Regions from separate parts of the Streptomyces sp. 11-1-2 genome, predicted to be linked through region 3. Evidence: riboswitches for the same ligand, from Rfam matches in the RefSeq annotation. Region 3 holds a riboswitch; each other region holds the start of a gene.
The links. Region 3 has a riboswitch for cobalamin ahead of CGL27_RS31205 (ribonucleoside-diphosphate reductase subunit alpha). Riboswitches for the same ligand answer to the same signal wherever they lie in the genome.
Positions count from the first base shown of each region.

Region 1 (3,199 bases), 4.1 Mb from region 3:
GCGGGTGCGCCGCGGGCCCCGACCGCCCGAAGTACCCGCGCGCGCTCAGCTCGCCCACCGGCTTGCCCAGCAGCACCACTTGGCTGCTGCGGTCGCTGCCCGGCTTCAACAGGACCGGGTTCATCAGCGCGCTCGGCTCGACGCGCGCGGCGGCGGCCTGCATGGCCTGCGCCCGCCCGATCTCCGCCCCCTCCCGGGTGACGAAGGAGTTGAGCGACATGTTCTGCGCCTTGAAGGGGGCCACGCTGACGCCCTTACGGGCGAGCCATCGGCAGATCCCGGCCGTCACGATGCTCTTGCCCGCGTCGGAGGTCGTGCCCGCGACGAGCAGTCCCCCGCCCCGCGCCCCGGAACCGTCCGTGCCGCCCTTACCGCGTATCCCGCTCATCCGCCGCCCCCTTCAGCGGCCCGGGGCCGCCCCGTCAACGCCCTCAGGACCGGCCGGGCCGCCACGGACACCCCGAGCGCCAGGACGCCGACGCGCCGCGACAGCCGTATCGCCCGCTCGATGTCGGCCGACTCCACCGGCCGCCCGCCGGAGTTGAGCACCGGCCGGTGCTCGACCCGGCCGCCGTACGTGAGGGTGCCGCCCAGCCGTACGCCGAGCGCGCCCGCGAAGGATGCCTCCACGGGGCCCGCGTTGGGGCTCGGATGGCGCCGGCCGTCGCGCCGCCAGGCGCGCCGCGCACCGCGCGGATCGGGGCCGGAGAGGGTCGCCAGGGCCGCCGTAAGGCGCGCACCGGGCCAGCCGGCCACATCGTCCAGACGGGCCGCCGCCCAGCCGAACCGCCGGTAGCGCGGCGACTTGTGGCCCACTATGGCGTCCAGGGTGTTGACGGCGCGGAAGCCGATGAGCCCCGGCACGCCGCCCACGGCCCCCCACACCAGCGCGCCCACGACGGCGTCGGAGGTGTTCTCGGCGACCGATTCGACGACCGCGCGGGCGATCTGCGGCCCGTCCAGCGCCTGCGGATCGCGCCCGCACAGATGCGGCAGCCGCTCCCGGGCGACCTCCAGGTCCCCCGCGGCCAGGGCCCCGCCGATGGCCCGTGCCTCACGGCCCAGCGTCGTACCGCCCAGCACGGCCCAGGTGGCGGCGGCGGTCAGCGCGACCTCCGCGCCACCGCGCCCGCCGAGGGCCCGTACGGCGCGGGTCAGCAGCGCGGCACCGGCGGCCGCGCCGCCCGCGCACAACGCGGTGTGCAGGGCCCCGTAACCGCGGTGGTCACGCCACAGCCGGCGCTCGGCGGCCGCGGCGGCGCGCCCGAAGGCGGCGACCGGATGTCCGCGGCGCGGATCGCCCGTGGCGAGATCACCGAGGAAGCCGAGGGCCGCGCCGCACGCGAACGAGGCGTGGTCGGCACACATCCGTCAGCCCGCCGTCACGCCTCGGCGCGACGATACGTAACCAAAGGGGCCAGGTGGGCCGAAGGGGCCGGAAGAGCCAGTGGGGACAGAGGAAGCTGGCGGCGTGGCCGTGCCGGGCATGGCGGTATGTCCTCACTCAGGGTCCGCGCCCTGGTTCGACGTGACCGGCGGTGAAAGTCTCCTGGCTCCCGGATCCGCACCCCTCCCGGTCTTCCAGCCCCGCGTACGAAAGCAACCGTACGGTCGAGCCGTGACCCCATACAGGCGATGGGAGAGTGCTCCCCGGTGACAGTGGCGGGACCGCGCCGGATTCTCACCGGCTTCCTCTCCTGCCGCCGTTTGGCTCGGGAAGTCCACCATGGGCCGCGAATGGCCGTCAACTCGCATATGACCCATGACGCCCGAGTGTGCCGAGCCCCACAGACGCGGCCGCACACGAGGCGGCCGCCGGACGGTCGGCGCTGGTCAGCGCCACCATCCGGCGGCCGGTGGGTCGATGAGGACGCAAGCCTCAGGCGACGATCAGATAGATGCCGTACGCCACGGCCGCGGCGCACAGCGCGAAGCAGGTGTACGCGCCGGTGCGAGCGAGCGCGGAGGCGCCGACCGTGCCACCGGACACGGCGGCCGCGGCGCCCTGCTCCGGCGCGGCCTTACGGGACGTCCCGAGGATGCCCAGGGTGAAGACGCCCACCATGCCGACCGTCACCACGAGGCTGACGCCGAAGACCTGGCCGAGTGCCGCCCAGTCGATGCTCATAATTCCGTGGCTCCTTAGCGGGTGGTGCTGCTCGCGACGGCGGGGGTGGGGGTCTGCTCGGGCGTGCGCTCGGCGATGCCGCCCTCGGGGGCGGTCTCCACCGCGCTCTCGGGGGCGGAAAGCTTCGCACCCGCGGGCGGCGGGGCCACGGACCGCAGGGCGGCCGTGACGGCGCCCACCGGCTCGTGTGCGCCGACCTCGTTGACGTTGGTGTGGTCCACGGGCTTGCGGCGCGACAGCGCCCAGATCGCCCCGCAGGCCAGGACGGCGAGCACGGCCACCGCCGTGATCCCCGCGTTCCCCTGGTCGGCCAGCAGCGCGGCGCCGCCCGCCACCAGGCCCGCGGCCGGGAGGGTCAGCACCCAGGCGAGCACCATGCGGCCGGCGGTCGACCAGCGCACCACCGCGCCCTTACGGCCGACACCCGCACCCATGACGGCGCCGGAGCAGACCTGGGTGGTGGACAGCGCGAAGCCGATGTGGGAGGAGGCCAGGATGACGGTCGCGGCGCCGGTCTGGGCGGCGAAGCCCTGCGGCGGCTGGATGTCGGTGATGCCCTTGCCCATGGTGCGGATGATGCGCCAGCCGCCCAGGTAGGTGCCGAGCGCGATGGCCAGGCCCGCCGAGACGATGACCCACAGCGGCGGGTCGGAGTCGGGCGCCACCACGCCCCCGGTGACCAGCGCCAGGGTGATCACGCCCATCGTCTTCTGGGCGTCGTTGGTGCCGTGGGCCAGGGAGACCAGAGCGGCCGAGGCGATCTGCCCCGCGCGGTAGCCCTTCGCGGTGTCCTCCGAAGAGCGGTCGCGGCCGAGCCGGTAGGTGAGCCGGGTGGCGGCCACCGTGGCGATGCCGGCCACGACCGGCGCGGCGACGGCGGGGATCAGGACCTTCATGACGATCGCGTCGCCGTTGACCCCGTCCAGGCCGACGGAGACCACGGTGGCGCCGATCAGGCCGCCGAACAGGGCGTGCGAGGAGCTGGAGGGGAGCCCGGCGAGCCAGGTCACCAGATTCCACAGGATCGCCCCGACCAGCCCCGCGAAGATCACTTCTGGTCGGATACCGGAG
Region 1 is NZ_CP022545.1:3,197,287-3,200,485, reverse strand. Features, by position in the region: gene CGL27_RS13425 (cobyric acid synthase) at 1-388, opposite strand, end outside; gene CGL27_RS13420 (cobalamin biosynthesis protein) at 385-1,368, opposite strand; cobalamin riboswitch at 1,522-1,742, opposite strand; gene CGL27_RS13415 (hypothetical protein) at 1,880-2,128, opposite strand; gene CGL27_RS13410 (inorganic phosphate transporter) at 2,143-3,199, opposite strand, start outside.
Region 1: linked by a shared signal. The riboswitch ahead of CGL27_RS13420 (cobalamin biosynthesis protein) and the one ahead of CGL27_RS31205 (ribonucleoside-diphosphate reductase subunit alpha) in region 3 are both predicted to bind cobalamin.

Region 2 (3,199 bases), 3.0 Mb from region 3:
GGGCGATCAAGCACGCCGTCCCGCTGGCCGCCGTACCCAGTGCGGACACGCCCCGGGCCCTCGACATCCTGCGGACGTACTTCGGCGACCGGTACGTGCCGGACGAGGACGCGCTGACTGTCGGGCTCAACAACTGCAACCCCATCTACCACGTTCCGCCGGCGGTGCTGAACTTCAAGACGGTCGAAGACGCCGACTGCCACCCGCTGCACAGCCTGGTGACCCCGCGCATCGCCGAGGTCATCGACGCGCTGGACCGCGAACGCCTTGCCCTGGCGGACGCCCTCGGAGTGAAGGCGGCCAGCTTCTGGGACTTCCTCAACACCGCCTACGAGGTGACCGAGGGCAGCTTCGTGGAGCGCATCGTGCAGGGCTATGGCCGTCAGGGATTCCCCGAACCCGACTCGATCAAGCACCGGTACTTCACCGAAGACATCCCCTTCGGACTGGTCATCTGGAGTTCGCTGGCCGCGCAGATCGGACTCGCCCTGCCCCTGACCGACTCGTTCATCGCCTTGAGCGGGCCCCTGCGCGGACAGGACTTCGTGGCCGGCGGCCGCACAGCGCAGAAACTGGGCCTGCTCGGCTCCGACGTCGACGGCATCCGCGCCGCGTTCATCGACGGCGTGGTGTAGACGTGCGCCACACGCCGTGATCCGCCGCACGTCTTCGCGGGCGCCATGCTCATGCCGTGCTCCACCCGGTGGTCCGGGTCGGATGTCCTGGAATGCGAGAGGGCCCCCGGATGGTTCCGCGGGCCCTCGTGCGCCTGAGGCATCGTCAGTGCGTGGCGGTCGCCACCGCCCGGCCCTCATCGGCCGTCGCGGGCTTGGGATTCAGCAACCGCTCGGCAAGCTCGCCGAACAGGAGACCGAAACCACCCCACAGGACGACCTGCATGGCCAGAGCGGACAACCGGAATCGCCACAACACGGTGGCGGGGAAGTCCCCCGGCACCTCGTTGACCACGGGAAGGAAGGCATACGCCAGCCCGATCACCACGGCGAAAGCGGCCACCGCGGCCACGGTCGCGTACCAGGTACCCAGCCTCGGGGCGAGCCGCTTGCCCACAATGGTGGCGCCCACCGCGAGGAGCACGCTGAGCAGCATCATCAGGAAGTACAGCGTCGTGCGCTTGCCGATGGTGTCGCCGTTGCCGACCGCGGGCGGGTTGGCCGGGTACTTCAGGAACGGCACCACGTAGACCGCGAGCAGCGCGCAGCCGGACAGCAGCAGCGCGGTGGCCCGCGGGGTGAAGCGGCCGACGCGGCCCAGGGCGACGCAGTACGCGAGGGCGGCGATACCGCCGAAGGCGATCCCGTAGACCAGGACACCGGTGGCCAGCCCGGCCGTGGACTGCACACCACGCGAGACCAGCTCGACCTCGTGCTCATGCGCGGGGGCGTGGGCCCCCTCGAAACTGATCGCGCGGTCGACGCTCGGCTCACCGAGGAAGTAGGCGGCGACCAGGGCGAGCACGCCGGCCCCCAGACCGGCGAGCATGCCCCGGACGAGCAGATTTCTTACCATTGCGGAGTTCATGAGTGTGCGGCGTCCCTCGCGTCAGTGGCAGGGGAAGCCGAGCAGATGACGGGCGTCATGCACCCACTCATGGACGTTCTCACCGGAGACGACCGCGGTGGCGCCCTGCTCGGCACCGACGAAATACAGCAGGACCAGCATCAGAATGCCGAAGAAAACCGCCCACGGAGCTATCGCCTTCAGCGGCAGCGTGGCAGGCAGTTCGGGCGTGGTGGCTGTGGGCTGCGCGACATGCTGCGCCATGGCCAGGGCCTCCTTAAGGGAGTTCGCGTCCCATCTCGGTGGAGCACAGGACGACGGCTACGGGTCTGACTCACGAGAGACCCCGTCCGGGACCTCTCGCTCACAGTGGCGCGACCGTGCCGGATTCCCACCGGCTTCCGTCTTACCGTCGTCGATATCGCACCGACCGTACCGCGTGTCGGGTTCATGGCCAAGACCAGCCACCTGGCGAGACGCTGCGCTGGGGTGCCTGAGGACGGTGCGGGAGCCGGGGCCTGCCCCCGGGCAGGCCCTAAAGTCGCGGCATGCGTCCGTCCGCCGAAAAGCGGCAGGCCCGCGCGGCGGACGCCCCCACCGCTGCGATGACCGGCGCATGAGCGGGTGCTCGACACGTCTTGCCCACGATGTGCTGATGCAGGTGATGCGCACCGGTCTTGGCTCCCTCCCGGACGACACCCCGTGACGGACGTGATCCGCCGAGCCCTGACCGGCCGAGCCGCCCGGACCACGCCGCTGCTGGTCGTCTGCGCCCAGCTCCCGGTCACCCACTGGGCGGGCAACCGGCTCGATCTGCGCCGCTCGATGACCATCGGGCTGCTTCTCATCGCCGCCGGTTTCGCGGTGGTGGCCGCCGCGCGCCCTGCCGCCTGGACGGGCACGGTCGGATTGCTGCCCGCCGCGGGCTACGTCGTGCTGCTCACCCTCGGCCAGATGCTGGTCGTCCCGGCCGCCCGCGCCTGGGTGCCCGACCTCGCCGAGAACGGTCGGCTCAGCCTCTACACCGGCGCGCTGTCCTCCGTCTCCGGCCTGATCGTCCTCATCGGCAGCTCGGCCACCGGCGCCCTGCTCGACCTGGGCCTCCCGCCCGCCGCCCCCTGGCTCGTCCTCGCGGCCGTCCCGGCCCTCGCGGTGACACTGCTGCCCCGCCGCCCGAATCAGCCCAGGGTGAGCAGTTCCTCGTAGAAGCCGCCGAACTCCCGTTCCCGGTCGACGAGGTGGATCTCCTGGATCCAGTGGCAGCGGCGTCCGGCCTTGTCGGTGCGCCGCAGCGGGGTGTCGTTGTCGGGCGTGATGTACGACTCCACGCGCGCGCCGTCGATCGTCTCGTGCGGGAACTCCCCGACCAGGTGGCCGGCGTGCCAGCCGCCCAGCTCCCATCCGGCCTCGGTGGCCAGCCGCTCGACCTCGGCGTGCAACCGCTTCCCGGTGATCTCCGGGTCGCTCTCGAAGAACCGCTTGCCTGCGTCGAAGACCTTGGGCAGATCGTCCCGCAGCCGGTGCTTGACCGGGTCGTCGCCGAGGACGAAGGTCCGGCCGAAGTCGGCCTCGTACTCTTCGAAGATCGGCCCGAGGTCGGCGAATACGATGTCGTCCGTGCCGATCACCCGGTCCGGCGGATTCTCCCGGTATGGCAGGAGCGTGTTCGGCCCCGAGC
Region 2 is NZ_CP022545.1:10,229,049-10,232,247, reverse strand. Features, by position in the region: gene CGL27_RS43790 (NAD/NADP octopine/nopaline dehydrogenase family protein) at 1-635, shown strand, start outside; gene CGL27_RS43785 (CbtA family protein) at 781-1,542, opposite strand; gene CGL27_RS43780 (CbtB-domain containing protein) at 1,564-1,785, opposite strand; cobalamin riboswitch at 1,823-1,967, opposite strand; partial or broken gene CGL27_RS43775 (MFS transporter) at 2,272-2,727, shown strand; gene CGL27_RS43770 (M24 family metallopeptidase) at 2,700-3,199, opposite strand, start outside.
Region 2: linked by a shared signal. The riboswitch ahead of CGL27_RS43780 (CbtB-domain containing protein) and the one ahead of CGL27_RS31205 (ribonucleoside-diphosphate reductase subunit alpha) in region 3 are both predicted to bind cobalamin.

Region 3 (3,199 bases):
TCGGCGACGACTCCCGGCCCTCCTACCTCGTCAACTGCGGCTGGTGCACCAGCACCTGGGTTGCCGCCGCCATCGCCGGCTACGCCTCCTTGCTGCACACCACCGCGTGGTTCCACCTCCCGGCCACCGCCCTGACGCTCTCCTACCTCGCCGGGGTCGCCTCGCGGTGGCTGGACTGACACACCGACCCGTACTGGACTCGAGGGAAAGGAACGGCAGCCATGGCCTGCAACTGCGGCGGAGGGGCACGTGGGGGCCCACAACCCGTTGTCGTCTACGAGTTGACGCTGCCGGACGGCACGGTCCGGCGATATTTCACCTATCAGGAGGCCGACGCCGCCAACAAGCGCGCGGGCTCCACCGGAGTGATCAACACCGCCGTCCAGTGACGGCGAAGAGCTGCGAGTGACGGCGCGGACCGGCGCCGGCGGCATGGCGGCCTCGCTGTCAGTGGTGTGCGGCAGACTGCGGCCATGGACATCACGATCAGGCACGCGCGGGACGAGGAGCTGGACGGGATCGGCGAGCTCACCGCGCAGGTGTATCTCGGGGACGGGCTCCTGGACTTCGGCGACAGTGATCCATATCTCACCACCCTGCGCGACGCCCGGCGCCGGGCCGCCGAGGCCGAGCTGCTGGTCGCGGCGGACGCGGCGAGTGACGAGGTGCTGGGGGCCGTGGCGTTCGCGGTTTACGGCGGGGCGTATGCGGAGCTGGCCCGGCCCGGCGAGGGCGAGTTCCGGATGCTGGCCGTGCGACCCGAGTCGCGGCGGCGCGGGGCGGCCGAGGCGCTGGTGCGCGCCTGCCTGGACCGGGGGCGCGCGCTGGCGCTGCGGCGGATCGTGATCAGCAGCCAGCAGTCCATGACCGCCGCCCACCGGCTGTACGAGCGGCTGGGGTTTGTACGGGCCCCGGAGCGGGACTGGTCGCCGATAGCCGAGTTGGACCTCACCCTGTGGGCGTTCACGGTGGAGCTGTGAGGCCGGCGGCGCGCGTCCTGGCCATGGGCTCGCGCGCGCCGGGTCACGGGCTCGCGTGCGCGCCGGGATACGGGCTCGCGTGCGCGCCCGGCTGCGGGCTGCCACGGGCCCCAGGTCACGGGCCACCTCCGGAACGCACTAGCACATTCATACGAAATTCCGCACCTCGCGACACAAGATATGGGGGTGCGTGCGTCGGCCGACACAAGATGTATGCTCGTCCTCGCTGTCGCCGCAGGGGAATCCGGTGGGAATCCGGAACTGTCCCGCAACGGTGTACGTGTGCGCTTATGCGGCGTACCCGTAAGTCCGAGCACCTGCCGACGGCCCTGTGTGAACACGTCCCCCGGCCTCGAGGGTTGGGCCGATGGACGCTGCGTGGTGTGCCTGGCGTACGAGGAGTGCGGCATCGGCATGCCCGTACGCGCCCATCGCGCCTCCCCTCGTGGCCCCGGCCGAGCGAGGGAGAGCACCTCAGTGACCATCGCGCCCGCAGATCCGGTTTCAGAGCAGGCGGTTTCTCAGGCAGCGCACGACGCGCCCGGAACCGCCCTGCTGCGGATCCTCACCGGACTCACCGCCGACCTGCCCGCCACCGACCCCGGTAAGGTCGCGGCCGCCGCCCTGCGCGGCCGTCATCCCGGCTCGGACGAGGCGGAGTTGCGCGGCCTGGCGACCGAGGCGGCGGCCGGGCTGATCGCCGAGGAGCCGGAGTACTCGCGGCTGGCCGCGCGGCTGCTGGCGCTCACCATCACGGAGGAGGCGGCCGGGCAGGGCGCGGTCTCCTTCTCCACCTCCGTCCAGGTGGGCCACCGTGAGGGCCTGCTCGCCGACTCCACCGCGGAGTTCGCCGCCGCCCACGCCGCACGGCTGGACGCGCTGGTGGAGCGGGCCCTGGCCGACGGCGCCGACAAGCGCTTCGGCTACTTCGGACTGCGCACCCTCTACAGCCGCTATCTGCTGCGCCACCCCATCACCCGTCAGGTGATCGAGACCCCCCAGCACTTCCTGCTGCGGGTGGCCTGCGGGCTCGCCGAGGACCTCTCGGAGCGGGCGCTGGACGATGTGGCCGAGCTGTACCGGCTGACCAGCACCCTGTCGTATCTGCCCAGCTCCCCCACGCTGTTCAACTCCGGCACCCGGCATCCGCAGATGTCGTCCTGCTATCTGCTGGACTCGCCGCTGGACGAGCTGGACTCGATCTACAACCGCTACCACCAGGTGGCGCGGCTGTCGAAGCACGCGGGCGGCATCGGCCTGTCCTACTCCCGTATCCGGGCGCGCGGTTCGCTGATCCGGGGCACCAACGGGCACTCCAACGGCATCGTGCCGTTCCTGCGCACGCTCGACGCCTCGGTGGCCGCCGTCAACCAGGGCGGCCGGCGCAAGGGCGCGGCCTGCGTCTATCTGGAGACCTGGCACGCGGACCTCGAGGAGTTCCTGGAGCTGCGAGACAACACGGGTGAGGAGGCCCGCCGCACCCACAACCTGAACATCGCCCACTGGATCCCGGACGAGTTCATGCGCCGGGTCGAGGCGGACGCCGACTGGTCGCTGTTCTCCCCGGTCGACGCGCCCGAGCTGGTGGACCTGTGGGGCGATGAGTTCGACGCCGCGTACCGGAAGGCCGAGGCCGAGGGGCGGGCGGTCAAGCAGGTCCCGGCGCGGCAGTTGTACGCCCGGATGATGCGCACCCTCGCGCAGACCGGCAACGGCTGGATGACGTTCAAGGACGCCGCCAACCGCACCGCCAACCAGACCGCCGAGCCCGGCAGGGTCGTCCACTCCTCGAATCTGTGCACCGAGATCCTGGAGGTCACCAACGACGGCGAGACCGCCGTGTGCAACCTCGGCTCGGTCAACCTCGCCGCACACCTGGACGAGGACGGGCAGCTGGACTGGGAGCGCCTCGACGCCACCGTCCACACGGCCGTGACCTTCCTCGACCGCGTGGTGGACATCAACTTCTACCCCACGGACGAGGCCGGGGCCTCCAACTCCCGCTGGCGCCCGGTGGGTCTGGGCCTGATGGGGCTGCAGGACGTCTTCTTCCGGCTGCGGCTGCCGTTCGACTCGCCCGAGGCCAAGGCGCTCTCCACGCGGATCTCCGAGCGCATCATGCTCGCCGCGTACGAGGCGTCCTGCGAGCTCGCCGAGCGCCACGGCCCGCACCCGGCCTGGTCCGAGACCCGCACCGCGCGCGGTGTGCTGCACCCGGA
Region 3 is NZ_CP022545.1:7,247,794-7,250,992, reverse strand. Features, by position in the region: gene CGL27_RS31215 (hypothetical protein) at 1-179, shown strand, start outside; gene CGL27_RS50280 (hypothetical protein) at 222-389, shown strand; gene CGL27_RS31210 (GNAT family N-acetyltransferase) at 474-980, shown strand; cobalamin riboswitch at 1,177-1,320, shown strand; gene CGL27_RS31205 (ribonucleoside-diphosphate reductase subunit alpha) at 1,458-3,199, shown strand, end outside.

Region 4 (3,199 bases), 5.4 Mb from region 3:
AGAGGAGCACACCATGGACGCGCGACTGAACTACTCCGCCAGCCAGACCGCCGGCAAGGTCCTGAGGCCCGTCATGGCGGCGGGCCGGGCGGTCAAGGAATCACCGCTGCCGGCGGCGACGCAGGAGCTGGTGGCGATACGCGTGAGTCAGATCAACGGCTGCGCCGTCTGCATCGACATGCACACCAAGGAAGCCGCCGCGGCCGGTGAGACCCCGGTGCGGTTGAACCTGGTCGCGGTATGGCGGGAGGCCACCGTCTTCACCGATGCCGAGCGGGCCGCGCTGGAGCTGGCGGAGGAGGGGACCCGGGTCGCGGACGCGGCTCGTGGGGTCGGCGACGAGGTGTGGGCGAATGCCGTCAAGCACTATGACGAGGAGCAGCTCACCGCCCTGGTGATCCTGGTCTCCTTCATGAATATGGTGAACCGGCTGAACGTCATCACCCAGCAGCCGGCGGCCGGTGACTACGAGGCCGGGCAGTTCCACTGACCGGCAACGGCATCGGTATCGGCAACGGGCCCAGGGGAGGGGAGTCGGCGTGAACAAGGTCGAGGAGTTCGAGGAGCTGCGGCCGCTGCTGTTCTCGATCGCCTATCGGATCCTGGGCAGTGTGAGTGAGGCCGAGGACGCGGTGCAGGAGACCTGGCTGCGCTTCGACGGCTCGGCGACCCGGCCCACGTCGACCAAGGCATATCTGTCGGCCACGGTGACGCGCATCTCGATCGATGTGCTGCGCTCCGCGCGTGTGCGACGGGAGGAGTACGTGGGCCCGTGGTTCCCCGAGCCGCTGCTCAGCGATCCGTATCAGGACCCGGCCCGGGCGGTGGAGCTGGCCGACTCGGTGTCGATGGCGGCGCTGTTGCTGCTGGAGCGGCTCAGCCCGCTGGAGCGGGCGGTGTTCGTGCTGCGGGAGGTGTTCGCCTTCGGGTTCGACGAGGTCGCCACGGCGGTGGGACGGTCGGAGGCGGCATGCAGGCAGCTCCTGGTGCGGGCGCGGCGGCACATGCAGGCCGGGCGGCCGCGGTTCGAGGCGGACCGGCAGGAACGGCAGGAGCTGGCCACGCGGTTCTTCGACGCGCTGAAGGACGGTGATGTGGGCGCGCTGCGGAATCTGCTGGCCGCCGATGTGCAACTGGTCGGGGACGGCGGCGGCAAGGCCCCGCGGCTGGCCAAGGCCGTCATGGGCGCGGAGAACGTGGCGCGGTTGCTGGGCACGGTCTTCCCGTGGCTGCTGCGGATCGACGTGTCGTTCGAGCTTCATGAGGTCAACGGCCAGCCGGGCGCGGTCTTCCGGGAGCGGGACGGCAAGGTGCTCCAGACCCTGGTCCTCGATGTGCTCGACGGGCAGATTCAGGCCATCCGCGCGGTGATCAACCCCGACAAGCTCGGCCACCTCGGGCCGGTCGGCGACGCCTGGGCCGTCGACCGCGAGGTGCGGCAGGCCCGGCGGCGCTCGAACTGACCTCGATGCGTGGTTTCCCACCCCGTGACCGGTCCGACACCCTGATCGTTCGACGATCTTGATAGTCTCGGGGAGCCAGTCGTGCCACATCCGAGGCCAGGGAATCCGGTGTGAATCCGGAGCTGACGCGCAGCGGTGAGGGGGACGGGCGGGGCATGTGACACCACTGGGAGGAGTCCGCGACGGCCGAGAAGCCGCCGCGGACGAGCACCGGGAAGGGGCCCCGTCCGGACGAGCCCGAGTCCGAAGACCTGCTGGTATCTCCGCGCCCCGTGCGGGGAGTACGTCCGTAGGCCAGGCTCCGCGTTCGAGCCCCGACAACCGAGGCATGCCCGTGCTCTGCTCTGCCCGCCGTACCGCGGCCCTCCTGCTCGCCCCCGCCCTCCTGCTCACCGCGTGCGGTGGCTCCGGCCAGGACGGCGCGGACGCCACAAAGCCCGCCGGTGCGGGCTATCCGCGCACCATCGACAACTGCGGCCACAAGGTCACGGTGAAGTCCGCCCCGAAGCGGGCCCTCTCCCTCAACCAGGGCAGCACGGAGATCCTGCTCTCCCTCGGCCTCGCCGACCGCATGGCGTCCACCGCCACCTGGACCGACCCGGTGATGAAGGGCCTGGAGAAGGCGAATGCGACGGTGCCGCGCCTCGCGGACAACGCGCCGTCCTTCGAGAAGGCCCTGGACGCCGAACCCGACTTCGTCACCGCCTCGTTCGTCTCCACCCTCGGCAAGGGCGGCGTGGCCACCCGCGAGCAGTTCGAGAAGCTGGGCGTGCCCACCTACGTCTCGCCGTCCGACTGCTCGGCGGGCCGGGACCCCGACAGCGGTGGCGATGGCTCCCGCAGCAAGCCACTCACCCTGGACACCGTCTACGGCGAGATACGCGACCTGGCCCACGCGTTCGGCGTCGATGAGCGCGGCGATAAGCTCATCGCGGGGTTGAAGCAGCGCGTGCGTACGGCCACCGAGGGAGTGGACGCCTCCGGCGTCTCGCTCATGTACTGGTTCGCCAACTCCCAGTCGCCCTACCTCGCCGGCTGCTGCGGCGCGCCGGGCGCCATCACCCGGGCCGTCGGAGCGAAGAACGCCTTCTCCGACACCCACGACGAGTGGCCGCAGATCAACTGGGAGACCGTGGCCGACCGCGACCCGGACGTCATCGTCCTCGGCGATCTCACGCGCAAGCAGCAGACCGCGGAGACCGCCAAGGCCAAGATGCGTTTCCTGGAGACCAACGCCGCCACCCGCAATCTCACCGCCGTGAAGAAGAAGCGGTACGTCCTGCTCAGCGGGCAGGCCATGAACCCGTCCATCCGTACGGTCGAAGGGGTCGAGCAGGTCGTCGCCGGGCTGCGCGACTTCGGACTCGCCAAGTGACCACCCGCCTCCTGCTGCTGATCGCGGGAGGGCTGGCCGCGCTGTTCGCGTCGATCGCCGTCGCCGTGACCATCGGCCCCGCCGACATCTCCACGGCCGACGTCTGGGCAGCGGTCACCGCCCATCTCGGCCTGGGCGAGAGCACGTTGCCACCGCTGCGCGACGGCATCGTGTGGAACCTGCGCATGCCCCGCACCCTGCTCGCCGCGGTGTGCGGGGCGGGGCTGGCCCTCTGCGGGGCCGTGATGCAGTCCCTGCTGCGCAATCCGCTGGCCGACCCCTTCGTCCTCGGGGTGTCCTCCGGCGCCTCAACAGGCGCCGTCGCCGTGGTCGTCCTCGGCGTGGGCGGCGGGGCCGTGTC
Region 4 is NZ_CP022545.1:1,818,453-1,821,651, reverse strand. Features, by position in the region: gene CGL27_RS07220 (carboxymuconolactone decarboxylase family protein) at 14-490, shown strand; gene CGL27_RS07215 (RNA polymerase sigma-70 factor) at 540-1,463, shown strand; cobalamin riboswitch at 1,523-1,737, shown strand; gene CGL27_RS07210 (ABC transporter substrate-binding protein) at 1,792-2,838, shown strand; gene CGL27_RS07205 (iron chelate uptake ABC transporter family permease subunit) at 2,835-3,199, shown strand, end outside.
Region 4: linked by a shared signal. The riboswitch ahead of CGL27_RS07210 (ABC transporter substrate-binding protein) and the one ahead of CGL27_RS31205 (ribonucleoside-diphosphate reductase subunit alpha) in region 3 are both predicted to bind cobalamin.